Regions from separate parts of the Bacillus sp. EB106-06-01-XG163 genome, predicted to be linked through region 2. Evidence: predicted binding sites of a transcription regulator. Region 2 holds the regulator's gene; the other holds the start of a gene.
What was found. The regulator LexA, encoded in region 2, represses DNA repair genes until DNA is damaged. The targets are predictions, from matches to a motif close to CGAACATATGTTCG.

Region 1 (7,333 bases), on a different contig from region 2:
TTTCGGGACGATGTATGTCGTTCCTTTTTTTATGTCCAACTGAGGAATGGACATAACTGACAAGCTTAAACCCGCCGCCCGCCGCACATCCTAAACATGAGCGGAAAACGCTCAAACAGCGATGAATCCACGGGGGGGTTTTCCATTGGGTAAAAAACTGATGACGATCGCGGGCGTTTTAGCCGTGACGGCAAGCTTAACGGCATGCGGAGCAAATAATGCCATGAATGACGGACGCTACAATCAGTCAACACGTCCGGTCGGATATTATTCGAATGATAATGGTAACGGCAGAGGCCAGTACGGAATGGATCATCAAGGACCCGTTTCTGAAATGATGGAAAACCGAAACGGCCGTCATAATACGACAAACGTGTCCGACCAGTACGCGCCTAATGACGGGGTTCCGTTAACGACGGACGGCACATATAACGGCCGAAATGTCAATACGCCGCCGGCAGCAATGTCTTATAATGGGTATGACAACGCCGAAAACATCAGGTTGGCGGCAAAAGTTGCAAACCGCGTGAAAAAAGTAAACGGCGTACAGGATAGTCAGGTCATCGTGACTGACACGAGAGTCGTCATTGCCGTCAGAACAAATCATCCTTTTACGAAAAATGATGATAAACATGTCAAACATGCGGCCAAAAAATTCGCGGACGGCCGTACAATTCAAGTGTTTACCGACAACGCTACTTTTACAAAGCTGCAAGACATGAACAGAAACAGCCGTTAAACGGGACTGCCGGATGATTTCATCCGGCAGTATTTTTATGGATAAAGCTTCATCATTCCTTTACATATTCTTAAAACGCTCTTTATATTGCGGTGTTAACATAAAAGTAATAAAACGTAACGGAGGGGCCGGGATGAAAAAAACGGAGCATGACAAAAGCCGCGGAGCAAAAACTGTGTATCTGACCGTAAGGGGATACCGGCTCAAACTGACGCCCGGACAAATGAAACTGATTTCAGCCGGCCGGGCATAATCATCGCAGCAGCCCTCATTTAGAGAGCTGCTTTTTTCGGCTGAAACAGACAAATGAAAGAAAACGGTTAAGCACCGGCATCTTTGGTCAAACTAGCATCAAGAGTTTGATTGAATAAAGAGGTGTTATTGGTGAAACGAATTTGCGGTGCTCGTCTATTGTTTATGCTTGTCTTATCGGCTGCAGTCCTGATTTGCGGAGGAAAAGGCGCATACGGGGCTGAGGTTGAGCATTACGGGCCGCTTCGGGTGCACGTCCAGCTGGAAAAGGTCTATCTGGACGGTGATGTCGGCATTGAACATACGGATGAAACCGTTTTGGCGATGGAGGATTTTTGGGCCGCATATGCCGGCTGGACGCTCGTCGAGCAGAAAAAAGGCTTCGTCCTTTTCCGTAAGCATGTTGATGACATTTCTCCGCTCAGTAAGGTTAACGGTTATATCGGCGTCACGGACGGAGGCGTCATCTCCACTTTTCACGGCCGTCCCGGATCGCTGGCCGAGCCGATTCAGTCTTTCTTCCAGATTGATATAGAACGGCTGGAAAGCCGATTGCAAAAGCACTTGGAACACGGCATACCGTACAGGACAAAAGCGGAGTTTGAGAGCGTGATCGATCATATTAAGACTTACAGCGGCTGACTTTGACGCAAGACATGTGACACATGTCTTTTTTTTCTGAATGGAAGGTGTCAGAGCGAACATACGTTAACTTTTCTATAAGACTTTGGCTGTTTTTGTGTTACAATGATAAGCAGTCAAAGAGGTGAATAGGTGTGATTGAATTCGTGAAGGGGACGATTGATTATGTATCTCCCCAATACATCGTGATTGAAAACGGCGGAATCGGCTATCAGGTCTTCACTCCGAATCCGTTTATTTATAAGGTAAGCAATCAAGAGACCATTTTTACGTATCATCATATAAAAGAAGATGCCTTTTCTTTGTACGGTTTTTCAACCCGGGAAGAAAAAGCGCTTTTTACAAAACTGCTGAACGTCACCGGCATCGGGCCGAAAGGGGCGCTCGCCATCCTCGGTTCCGGTGATCCCGGAGCCGTCATCGAAGCGATCGAACAGGAAGATGAAGCCTTTTTGGTGAAATTCCCGGGTGTGGGCAAAAAAACGGCGCGGCAGATTATTCTTGATTTGAAAGGCAAACTGGCCGACGTCGTGCCTGAAATGATTGACAACCTGTTCAATCATGAAGCGCGCATTGAAAAACAAGAGGCTGAAACGGCGCTTGACGAGGCGCTTGAAGCGCTCCGGGTTCTCGGCTACGCCGAAAAAGAAATTAAAAAAGTGCTTCCTCACTTAAAAGAGGAAACGGCGCTTTCAACAGATCAATATGTGAAAAAAGCATTGCAAAAATTATTAAAGTAAGGTGATGTTCATGGATGAACGGCTCGTTTCAAGTGAAGCAGACAGCCATGAATCAATAATCGAGCAAAGCCTCAGGCCGCAGAATCTCGCCCAGTATATCGGCCAAAAGAAGGTGAAAGAAAATCTGCGCGTGTTTATCGATGCGGCGAAAATGAGGCAGGAAACGCTGGACCACGTTCTTTTATACGGGCCTCCGGGTCTCGGGAAAACAACGCTTGCGTCTATCGTGGCCAATGAGATGGGTGTGGAGATGCGGACGACGTCAGGTCCCGCCATCGAAAGACCGGGGGATTTGGCAGCCATTTTGACGGCGCTCGAACCAGGGGATGTGCTGTTTATAGACGAAATTCACAGGCTGAACCGCTCAATTGAGGAAGTGCTGTACCCGGCGATGGAGGATTTCTGCCTTGATATTGTCATTGGAAAAGGCCCGTCCGCCCGCTCCGTCCGTCTCGACCTTCCCCCTTTTACGCTTGTAGGAGCGACGACAAGGGTCGGATTATTGACCGCACCGCTCAGAGACCGGTTCGGGGTGCTGTCGCGCCTTGAATACTATACGCAGGAAGAGCTGACAGATATCGTGTCAAGAACGGCTGACGTTTTTGAAGTGGATATCGAAAAAGCCCCGGCTCTGGAAATCGCCAGACGGTCAAGGGGAACGCCGCGGGTTGCAAACCGTCTGCTCAGAAGGGTGAGAGATTTTGCCCAGGTGCTCGGCGACAGCCGCATCACGGAAGAAATCGCTCACGACGCGCTCGAACGTCTTCAAGTCGATGCGCTCGGCCTTGACCATATCGACCATAAGCTGCTGATGGGCATGATCGAAAAATTCAGCGGCGGTCCCGTCGGTCTTGATACGATTTCCGCGACAATCGGCGAAGAACCGCATACAATAGAGGATGTGTACGAACCGTATCTGCTGCAGATCGGATTTCTTCAGAGGACGCCGAGGGGACGGGTCGTGACGCCGGCTGTGTATGAACATTTTCGATTGGAGGCGCCCGCCCGTGACTGACTTTCCGAAGGTTCTCATGGTTCTCGGTGCCGTTTTGCTTATTGCCGGCGCAGTCTGGCACTTTGTCGGAAGGCTGCCCGGAGATATTTTCGTTAAGAAGGGGAATGTTACATTTTTCTTTCCCGTTGTCACTTGTATTGTGATCAGTGTGATACTATCCATTCTGCTTAATTTTTTCGGCAGAATGAAATAACAATAGACAGAATAAAGGTGAAATGATGAAAGTCGATTTATTTGATTTTGAACTGCCTGAACGCCTCATTGCCCAAGTGCCGCTGAAAGAGCGTGACGCATCGCGGCTGATGGTGCTCGACAAACAGACGGGCGGGCTGACGGACAGTTCATTTAAAGAGATTGTAAGCTTTTTTAATGAAGGGGATTGTCTCGTCTTGAACAATACCCGTGTGCTGCCTGCAAGATTATTCGGCACAAAAGAAGATACGGGAGCGAAAGTGGAGCTTCTGTTATTAAAACAGGAAGAAAATGATACATGGGAAACGCTCGTAAAGCCGGCGAAACGCGTAAAAAAAGGAACGGTCCTGACATTTGGCGACGGCCGGCTGACAGCGGTCTGCACGGAGGAGCTTGATCACGGAGGCAGAAAAATAGAATTCCGGTATGACGGGATTTTTTACGAAGTGCTTGAATCACTCGGTGAAATGCCGCTGCCTCCTTATATTAAAGAGCAGCTTGATGATAAAGAACGGTATCAGACCGTCTTTTCAAAAGAAATCGGATCTGCCGCAGCTCCGACGGCCGGACTTCATTTTACGGAAGAGATTCTGGACGAGCTGAAGCAAAAAGGTGTGCGGATTGAATTTATCACACTTCATGTGGGACTCGGCACATTCCGCCCGGTCAGTGCGGATGATGTGGAAGAGCATAACATGCACGCGGAATTTTATGAAATGACGGAAGAAACCGCCGCCTCTTTAAACGAGGTCAGAAAGGCGGGAGGGCGCATTGTGTCGGTCGGGACGACATCAACGCGCACCCTGGAAACCATTGCCGGCGAGCATGACGGCGTATTTACAGCTTCAAGCGGCTGGACGTCCATCTTCATTTATCCGGGATATGAATTTAAGGCGATTGACGGGATGATCACCAATTTTCATCTGCCGAAATCTTCCCTTATCATGCTCGTTTCTGCGCTTGCCGGCAGAGAGCATGTTCTTTCCGCCTACCGTCATGCGGTAGAAGAGGAATATCGTTTCTTCAGCTTTGGCGACGCCATGCTGATTATCTAATTTGAATGACAGGAGGCCTCATACAAAGTGGCTGAACAACCGATACGTTATGAATTTATAAAGGAATGCAAACAAACGGGAGCGCGCCTGGGCAGAGTCCATACGCCCCACGGCTCCTTTGAGACGCCTGTATTTATGCCGGTCGGCACGCTTGCTACGGTAAAGACGATGTCTCCGGACGAGCTGAAATCTATGGATGCGGGCATTATTTTAAGCAATACGTACCATTTATGGCTCCGCCCGGGACACGACATTGTAAAAGAAGCGGGCGGGCTTCATAAGTTTATGAACTGGGACCGCGCGATTTTAACGGATTCCGGCGGTTTTCAGGTCTTTTCATTGAGCAAGTTTCGTAATATAGAAGAAGAAGGCGTTCATTTCCGCAATCACTTAAACGGAGACAAGCTGTTTTTATCTCCGGAAAAAGCGATGGAAATTCAAAACGCCCTCGGCTCTGATATCATGATGGCGTTTGATGAGTGTCCGCCGTATCCGGCAGAGTATGATTACATGAAACGCTCTGTGGAACGGACCAGCCGCTGGGCGGAACGCTGCCTGGAGGCGCACGGGCGCTCAGATGAGCAGGGGCTGTTCGGAATCGTACAGGGCGGAGAATACGAAGATCTGCGGACACAAAGTGCAAAAGACTTGGTTTCGCTTGATTTTCCGGGTTATGCCATAGGCGGATTATCTGTCGGCGAGCCGAAGCACGTCATGAACCGAGTGCTTGAGTTTACAACTCCGCTTTTACCGAAGGACAAGCCGAGATATTTAATGGGTGTGGGTTCACCGGATGCCTTAATTGACGGCGCCATCCGCGGCGTGGATATGTTTGACTGCGTACTGCCGACCCGGATTGCCCGAAACGGCACGGTGTTTACGAATGAAGGGCGTCTGAATATGAAAAACGCCAAATATGAGCGTGATTTCCGTCCGATTGATGAAGAGTGCAGCTGCCATACATGCAAAAATTACTCCCGCGCTTACATCAGACATTTGATCCGCTGTAATGAAACGTTTGGAATTCGATTAACAACTTACCATAACCTTCATTTTCTGTTACACTTAATGGAGCAGGTCAGACAAGCCATCCGGGAGGATCGTCTTGGTGATTTCCGAGAAGAGTTCTTTGAGCGTTACGGCTATAATAAGCCAAATGCGAAAAGCTTCTAAATAAAACCATTCTTGAAGGGAGGGAAACAGATGGGTACTTTAGGTACAATCGTTCCTATTATTTTAATGTTTGCAGTGCTTTATTTCCTGCTCATCCGTCCGCAGCAAAAGCAGCAGAAGGCCGTACGCCAGATGCAGGAAGAGCTGAAAAAAGGGGATTCAGTGGTGACAATCGGAGGATTGCACGGCACTGTTGATTCAATTGATGAAAGCAAGGTCGTCATTAAAACAGGTGATAACACCCGTTTAACATTTGACCGCCGCGCAATCAGAGAAGCTTCCGCTGAATAACAGCGAAGCTCATACATACAAAAAAAGAGCGGAGAATCCGCTCTTTTTTTATTACGCTGATCTGCTTCCTTTCAAATTCACTCCGAAAATGCCGCCCAGCATACTGACTCCCAAAAAGCCGAGATGAAACAAAAGCTGACCGGATGTAAACGTTTTTCCGAACCCTAAATATTGAAACAGCAAGATGATTAATGAAAAACAGATGGCGGTTAACGCTCCGATCATCCAGCCTTTTTCCTTCGCTTTGCCGCCCGATATAAAACCTCCTGCAAATAAAGAAAGAAAAGAAAGCGCGGTGATCATCCAGCTGAAAGATGATTCTTCCATTGAGGTAACTGTCAGTAAAAGCGAAATCGCCAAACTCGTAAGAAGCATCACCGCAAAGATAGCCACTAAGCCGTACAAGACGCCTCTTCCCACTTGTTTCGTTTCTTCCATTTTTATCTCCTCTCCGCCCTGCGGCCTGATATATGACAAGCCGGAGCCCGTCTTTTTCTAAATGTATTCTCTGAATGTTCGAATTAGACGTAAATGCATGATGTTCAGCCCGTTTCTTACATAATTCAGAGCCGATGGCAAATGCTATGACCGTTGGAGGTGCGATATGGAAGATATTTTCATTATTACGTTTCGTACGATTGTGCTTTATTTTATCATTCTTGTGATTTTCAGACTGATGGGAAAACGGGAAATCGGAGAACTGAGCATTTTAGACCTTGTCGTCTCCATTATGATTGCCGAGATTGCCGTATTGGCAATTGAAAATGTAAAAGATAAGCTTTTGCATACGATTGTGCCGATTGTCGTTTTAATGATTATTCAAGTAAGCCTTGCTTTTATTTCGCTCAAAAGCCAAAAAATACGGCAGCTGCTTGACGGAAAACCCACCATTATTATAAAACAGGGAAAAATTGATGAACGGGCGATGAGATCGCAGCGCTACAATTTTGACGATCTTCTTATGCAGCTGAGGGAGAATAACATCGATAGAATCTCTGACGTGTCATATGCCATTTTGGAGTCTTCAGGCAAACTGTCGATCGTCAAAAAGAAAGACAATAAGGATAAGCAGATGGAAACATCGCTTATCGTTGACGGGGTCATTCAGAACGAGCATCTGGACAGAATCGGGAAAGATAAACACTGGCTCGAAAAAAATTTAGCAAAAAGAGGATATCGCGATCTTTCGGTTATATCATTCTGCACGTTTACGGACGGCGCTTTTTTTATTGAT
Region 2 (7,333 bases):
TTAACCACCCGTAGCGCCGTGTCTTGAAATCCATTGCAAGAAAACAGGGGCTGATTTTACGCAGAATCTCAAAGAAAATCGTTTCCGCCTCATAATCTCCCGAAGCCGCAATCTCAATTAAACTGTCTTTCATCATGAAGGTGGCGCGGCCCTTTTCTCCGGGCAGTGTAAGCCGGTAAATGGAATCCAAACGGCTGTAACTCATTCGGTTTAAATGCAGCTGGAGACGCTGATGCATATGTATCACCGGAATCGGTTCCGTTATATATTGAACTTGCTTTTCTGTCATTTGATATTCCTGGGGTGTCAGATCTGTCCAATGATAGTCTCGAAACAACTCAAACATAGCCGTTTCCCGCCCGAAGTAGTGGTTCGCAAACTCATCCTTTATCAGGTGTGTATAGTAATGACGTTCCATTTCCTCATCCCCTTTTACAGCGCTTCGTTATTGCTTTCTATTATACAAAAGGAGAAAAGAAAGAATTGTCTATTACTGTTACGCCGCCCCTTCTATTTTTGTCGCATAAACAGGAAAAAGAGGATGATTTGACTCATCCTCTTTTGTCTCGTTATTTGTTTAAAAGTTTTTTCACGCGGTCAACCACGTTTTCTGCAGTAAACCCGTATTCTTTCATAATTGTTTCTCCCGGAGCTGAAGCACCGAAACGGTCAATTGCGAGAACGTCTCCTTCAAGACCGGTAAATTTGCCCCATCCGAAGCTTGAACCCATTTCGATCGCAAGACGTTTCGTCACATTCGGAGGAAGCACGCTGTTTTTGTACTCGGCCGATTGTTTTTCAAAGCGGTCCCAGCTCGGCATGCTGACTACAGATACGTGAATGTTTTCTTCAGCCAGTTTCGCTTGAGCTTCGATCGCAAGTCCGACTTCAGAACCTGTCGCTAAAAGAAGAGCGGCCGGTGATTCCGTTTGGGCTTTGGAAACGATATAAGCCCCTTTTTCCACGCCCGCATACGCTTCTTCAGCCTGCTGATCAATCGTCGGCAGGTTTTGGCGTGTCAATACAAGAGCTGTCGGATGATCTTGGCTTTGAACGGCAACCTTCCATGCAGCTGCGGTTTCATTTCCGTCAGCAGGTCTGATCACAGAAAGGTTAGGAAGTGCGCGTAAAGAAGCAAGCTGCTCAATCGGTTCGTGGGTCGGCCCGTCCTCTCCTACGGCAATACTGTCATGCGTGAATACATAAGTGACGGGAAGACCCATCAATGACGCCAGACGAATGGCAGGTCTTAAATAATCAGAGAACACAAAGAATGTGCCGCCGAATACGCGGAGGCCGCCGTGAAGCGCCATTCCGTTTAATGCAGCGCCCATCGCAAATTCACGGACACCGAACCAGAAGTTTTTCCCGGCGTAGTCTTTGGCCGTGAAGTCTCCTCCATTTTTGATTGTCGTTTTATTTGAACCCGCAAGGTCAGCAGATCCCCCGACAAAGAAAGGAATTTTCTTGGCGATCCCGTTCAGCACCTCACCTGAAGATGCGCGGGAAGCAAGGCTGCTGCCTTTTTCATAAACGGGAACTTCCTGATCCCAGTCTTTAGGAAGCTCGCCTTTCATGCCGAGTGACAGCTGTTCAGCAAGCTCAGGATATTTTTCTTTATAAGCCGCGAACAGTTCATTCCATTCCTGTTCTTTTTTCGAGCCGGCTTCTTTTACCGCTTTATTGAAATGCCCGTATACTTCTTCCGGAACATAAAAATCTTCTTCAAACGTCCAAGCATACGCTTCTTTTGTCAGCTTGCTCTCTTCTAGTCCTAACGGAGCGCCGTGAACGCCGGATGTGCCCGCACGGTTTGGAGAGCCGAAACCGATCGTGGTTTTCACTTCAATCAAAGTCGGTTTTTTATCATTCTGGCGCGCTTTTTCAATTGCAGCCGTCAATTCAGCGATGTTGTTTCCGTCCTCAACATAAAGAACTTCCCAGTTCATTGCTTCAAAACGCTGCTTTACATTTTCAGAGAAAGAACGGTCTAAATCGCCGTCTAAGGAAATGTCATTAGAATCGTATAATACGATCAGGCGGCCTAATTCAAGATGGCCTGCAAGAGAAGCGGCTTCGGAAGAAATGCCTTCCATTAAATCACCGTCTCCGCAAATACTGTATGTATAATGATCAACTACGTTGAAAGAATCACGGTTATATGTCTCAGCCAGATGGCGTTCTGCAATTGCCATTCCCACTGCCATTGCAATACCCTGTCCAAGCGGCCCGGTCGTAGCGTCTACTCCGGCTGTGTGCCCGAACTCCGGATGTCCCGGTGTTTTGCTTCCCCATTGACGGAACTGTTTCAAGTCTTCAATGCTGAGGTCATATCCGCTTAAATGCAGCATGCTGTATAAAAGCATTGAACCGTGGCCTGCTGATAAAACAAAGCGGTCGCGGTTAAACCAGCCCGGATTCTGCGGGTTTACATTCATAAATTTCGTCCACAGCGTATATGCCATCGGAGCGGCTCCCATCGGCATGCCCGGATGTCCGGAATTCGCTTTTTCAATTGCGTCTATAGATAGTGTACGAATGGTGGCAACTGATTTCTTTTCAATTGTATCCATTATAATCCCCTTCCTTATTGTTGTACCTTTTCATCATAAAGCGATGCTGACTTTTTCTCAACTCTTTCAGCTTAAATTTGAGATAAACTTGTTGAAAATTGTCGTAAATCACATCCTGATATTAGTATATACGAAAAAAGAATACGTATTGCCGTATTCTTTCTGTTTAATGAAGATTATTTTTCTGTTGTTCTCTTTTTAATTTTTCAGGGGTGACATCGTTGCCTTCCGGATCAATCACTTTTACGCTCTTTAACGTATTTTTCATTGAGGAGCGGAATCCTTTCAAATACTCCTGGCGAAGCTTTTGCTGTTCAGCTTTTTCCTCATCCGTTATCGTGTTTGATTTAGCTTTTTGAGCCAATTCGTTAATTCTTGCGATTTTTTCTTTAGAAATCATAATAAGCTCCTTTGGTGCGTGTTGATTATATACTACTAAAACGCAGTCTTTTTTACAACTGATGCGCGTCAGCTGCCTTCTGTGTCTGCGGTATATTCCTGAAACCGCCGGTGAACCGTGGCTTTGGACACATCGTAGCCGAATCCCCTTAAGGTCGCTGCGATTTCTGCAAAGGTAAGCTTGTTGGCTCTCAGCCTGATAATTTCCGAAACCGGAACCTCTTTTTTTTCTTTTCCGCTGTTTTCATGTCTGTTTTTCAGATTCCGTTCAGGTTTGTAGCCGTTTTTCACGGCTCTTTTCATTCCCCGCCGGATTTTCATATTGTGAATTTTCCTTTGATATTCCTCAACAATACTGACGATTTCGAGTACCATCGAATCAGCTTCGGAAAGCGCCAGTTCACCTTTATGAGCCGTCGTATATATTTTTACGTTCTCCCTGTAAATGCAATGCAAAAGCGCAATCTTGGCGTTTCCTCTTCCTAATCTCGTTTCGTCCTGCACCAATATCGCGTCAATATGTGATTTTTTAATTTCATCAAGCATTTCAAATACTCCGTCGCGGTCCATTTCGTAACCGCTGGCTTTCTCAGAAATGACTTTCACGACTTCCATGCCGTTTGCAGCAGCGATCTCACTGAGCTCCTCTTCCTGTCTTTTTAATGACGTTTGCTGCTGTTCTTTGTTTGTGCTTACGCGGGCATAAATGAGTGCCTTCATTTCTCTCTTTCCTCTCTAATTGACAATGGCCAGCTGATATACGGCCGGATGCTTTTTCTTAACCGGAAGAATAAGTTCGTCTCCGGGCTTTATATCAGCAGTTTGGAGATGATTATTCTCCGTCACCCACTCAATGAAATCTTCTTTATTAATGTGTTTCTTTTCTGCTACATGATCCGCAAGTGACCAGAGTGTATCGCCGTCCTGAACCTTTATTTTAACATATTGGCTGAGGGACTGATCATTTCCCGCACATGAGACAAGTAAAATAGCGGCACTTAAAATCGCAGTAAACAGTCCGACAAATATAATAGATTCTTTCGCCATGTAAACAACCTCCGATAAGAATGTTTGTTCGCTTTTTATACCTTTCAGTATATACGAACAAACGTTTCTGTCAATCGTTTTTTTCGAACCTATGTTTGTACTGTCAGGAAAATCATGCTATAATCTACTTAAAATCGACGTTTTGAGGTGCGAAATATGACGAAGCTATCAAAAAGGCAGCTTGATATCCTGCGTTTTATTAAAGAAGAGGTAAAAACGAAAGGATATCCGCCTTCTGTAAGAGAGATAGGAGAAGCAGTAGGACTGGCTTCCAGTTCAACCGTGCACGGCCATTTGGCGCGGCTGGAGACAAAAGGCCTGATCAGACGGGACCCTACTAAACCGAGGGCGATTGAGGTATTGGATGAAGAAGAAGTCCACATTCCGAAAAGCCAGGTCGTAAACGTTCCGGTCATCGGGAAAGTGACGGCGGGTATTCCGATTACGGCTGTTGAAAATATTGACGAGTATTTTCCGCTTCCTGACCGGATGGTTCCTCCGGGCGAACATGTCTTTATGTTAGAAATCATGGGAGAAAGTATGATCGACGCCGGCATTTTTGACAAAGATTACGTCATTGTCAAACAGCAGAACACGGCCAATAACGGAGAAATCGTCGTAGCTATGACCGAAGATGATGAAGCGACGGTCAAGCGCTTCTATAAAGAAGACAATTATGTGCGGCTGCAGCCGGAAAATCCGACGATGGAGCCGATTATCCTGCAAAACGTAAGCATTTTGGGGAAAGTTATCGGCGTATTCAGGGCCGTACATTAATTCTATTAAACTTCATTTATTGTAAAAACCCCTCTGTAAGGGGTTTTTTTGCATAAAAAAAAGCAGATTCGCCCTGGCTTAAGAAACGAATCTGCTAAGGAGGAAAAACTTACATTCTTATTATCCGACATCACACTTTTGAAGTCAACTAATAATGTTTCCCTCGAGAAACTTTTCATTCATTTTTCAACTTTGTATATTTGTGCGTGATGAATTTACTTTTGTTTATGTTTTCTTTGGGCGGGTGCATTAAAATTTATATATGAATATTTAGTACATAGTACAATAAGTTATATTTAAATATAAAAAAACCCGCTGCCTTTAGCGAGTATCTATTTTCAATCAAAATGATAATACTCTACACCGTAAAACCCTTTAATATAGACGGGGCCACAGACGTTTGAAGAACTTTCAACCAGAATTCTGTATTTGTGATACGGATCAATTGATTTTTTATCCTGGGCACTGAGGTTTAACCAGCTGCCGCTGTAGTTTTTAGAACTTAATGTATAAAAATTCCCGTTCAGCGCCATCCGCTGGAGTTTCATGCTTAAACCGCATGAAGAGTTGTTCATTATGGTGAACTTATATCCTAAAAAGTAATCGTCGGCAGCTACAGCCCCCGGATTTTCAATATGAAACTCTTTTGCATTTCCCTCCAAAGTGAAGCTTGTTTTTGATCCGAATTCAGTGGTAGCCGCTTTAGCTGAGTGTATGCCGCTAAAACATAATAAAAAAACAGCAATACATATCCAGTATTTTTTCATTTGCATCCCCCTTTTTACATATTTTAACTTGTGAATCCTGTGATGTCTATTCACATTTTATTAAAACGTATGCTTTATAACCACTATATACCAGTTTAAAAATTTGCGGATTGCTTACAATGAAGACTAAACGAAATAACGAAGGTGGTTCAAATGAAACACGTAATTGCTTTCGCTTCTAAAACGGCGCTCACACTTGCTTTACTGTACATTGTTCTGGATCTTATGTACCAAGTAACCTTTTTAAACGTTCTGTTTATTACAGTGATCTTAAGTTTAATCACTTATTTTGCGGGTGATTGCATGATTCTGCCGAGAACAAGCAATTTCACAGCCGTTGCAGCTGATTTCGGGATTTCATTCATTATATTATGGATATTCCTTATGAACATTGGCGGATTTAATGTCTCTCCTGCCGCGGCATCGGTTATCTCTGCACTTTGCATTTCTGTTTTTGAGGCATTTTTTCACCGGTATTTGCAGCAATATGTACTTCCCGAAGATTATCAGGACACAACAGAGACGGATAGCACGCTATGGAGCTATCAAACCGAGGCGTCTGAAGAATTAGTGCCGGAAAAAGACCCTCAGGAAAAAACATAAAAAGGAGGCAATCGCCTCCTTCTCATTTTATTTTTGCTTCTGATCGTCCAGCGGCAGCTGCAGCAGTGAGTCTGTGCCTGTCGCTTTCGGCGTTTTTCCGTCCCATTTTTCAATCCATTTATATTTGATCATCTCATCGGACATTGATTTCTTTATGATTTCGTTATAATCAGCGATCCCTTCCGCTTCAATTTTTTTCTTTTTCGCTTCGGCTTCGGCTATTTTAATTTCAGTTTGTGTCCGTTCAAGTTCCTGTGAAGACTTCACCCTTGCATCGATAGCTTCCTGTGTGGCTTTATCCGGCTTCGGTACGCCAAGCGTCAGATCATCAATTAAAAATCCAAGACTCTTCATATCATCAGCAAATCTCTTTTGAACATCGGCAGCGGCCTCTGCAGATTTTTGCCCGTATGTGTCAATAACCGAGTATTTGCTGATTGATTTTCGCGCCGCATCCCACAGCCTTGTTTTTAAATATGTATTTTCAATCGTTTCAACGTCTACCGCTCCGAATTTGTTAAACAGATCGACTACTTTATCAGGCTGCACGACATAGTTGTAAGCGATATCCATTTCTATATTTTTACCGTCTGAGGTTGCCACTTTTATATTTTCATTATTCACTGTCTGCATACGCACCGGATATTCCGTTACTTTATTAAATAATCCGACTAAGTGCCAGCCTTGGTCCAATGTGTCGGATTTTACCCCGCCATTCGGTGAGTATACAACCCCGACATAACCGTTCGGTATTTTTTCAATGAATAGTGACGCTGTAACGCCCGCAATTAAAAGGGCTGCACCTATAATCACACCGCCGATAATTTTTTTTGTGTTTCCGCGCTTATTTTCGCTCATGCTGATCTTCTTCCTCCCATGACTTTTTGAATTTTTTGGCTCCGCTTCCCACTTGTTTAAAGATTGGACTAAGCATCAGCCATAAACCGAATCCGATGATGACAAGAAGAATGATAGACCCGATCATCACTTTCATTTGCCCACCTCTTTTCTTTCATCCTGTCAATTATGTATACGATCTTAAGAACTTAAAGTTTCATAAATTTCAAAAGAAAAAGCCCCGCCGACAAAATAGGCGTGCTTATTAATATTTGTCACTGATAAAATCAGAAATCGTTTTTGTGAATTGGTAAAAGGTCCCGTTTTGTG

Region 1: a site for LexA is predicted at 1,690-1,703, ahead of ruvA (Holliday junction branch migration protein RuvA). Genes of this name have one in related genera too.

The regions. Positions count from the first base shown of each region.
Region 1 covers NZ_JBYTDS010000003.1:246,635-253,967, forward strand. The annotation lists gene AC3WTF_RS05210 (YhcN/YlaJ family sporulation lipoprotein) at 146-739, shown strand; gene AC3WTF_RS05215 (hypothetical protein) at 873-992, shown strand; gene bofC (sporulation cell-cell signaling protein BofC) at 1,124-1,633, shown strand; gene ruvA (Holliday junction branch migration protein RuvA) at 1,768-2,373, shown strand; gene ruvB (Holliday junction branch migration DNA helicase RuvB) at 2,384-3,388, shown strand; gene AC3WTF_RS05235 (DUF2905 domain-containing protein) at 3,381-3,581, shown strand; gene queA (tRNA preQ1(34) S-adenosylmethionine ribosyltransferase-isomerase QueA) at 3,607-4,635, shown strand; gene tgt (tRNA guanosine(34) transglycosylase Tgt) at 4,663-5,808, shown strand; gene yajC (preprotein translocase subunit YajC) at 5,839-6,099, shown strand; gene AC3WTF_RS05255 (TIGR04086 family membrane protein) at 6,151-6,537, opposite strand; gene AC3WTF_RS05260 (DUF421 domain-containing protein) at 6,704-7,333, shown strand, end outside.
Region 2 covers NZ_JBYTDS010000001.1:97,884-105,216, forward strand. The annotation lists gene sirA (sporulation inhibitor of replication protein SirA) at 1-418, opposite strand, end outside; gene tkt (transketolase) at 570-2,573, opposite strand; gene AC3WTF_RS00350 (DUF896 domain-containing protein) at 2,740-2,973, opposite strand; gene AC3WTF_RS00355 (YneB family resolvase-like protein) at 3,042-3,692, opposite strand; gene yneA (cell division suppressor protein YneA) at 3,708-4,019, opposite strand; gene lexA (transcriptional repressor LexA) at 4,176-4,796, shown strand; gene AC3WTF_RS00370 (hypothetical protein) at 5,135-5,563, opposite strand; gene AC3WTF_RS00375 (YndM family protein) at 5,717-6,166, shown strand; gene AC3WTF_RS00380 (prohibitin family protein) at 6,194-7,024, opposite strand; gene AC3WTF_RS00385 (DUF8570 family protein) at 7,011-7,160, opposite strand; gene AC3WTF_RS00390 (poly-gamma-glutamate hydrolase family protein) at 7,269-7,333, opposite strand, start outside.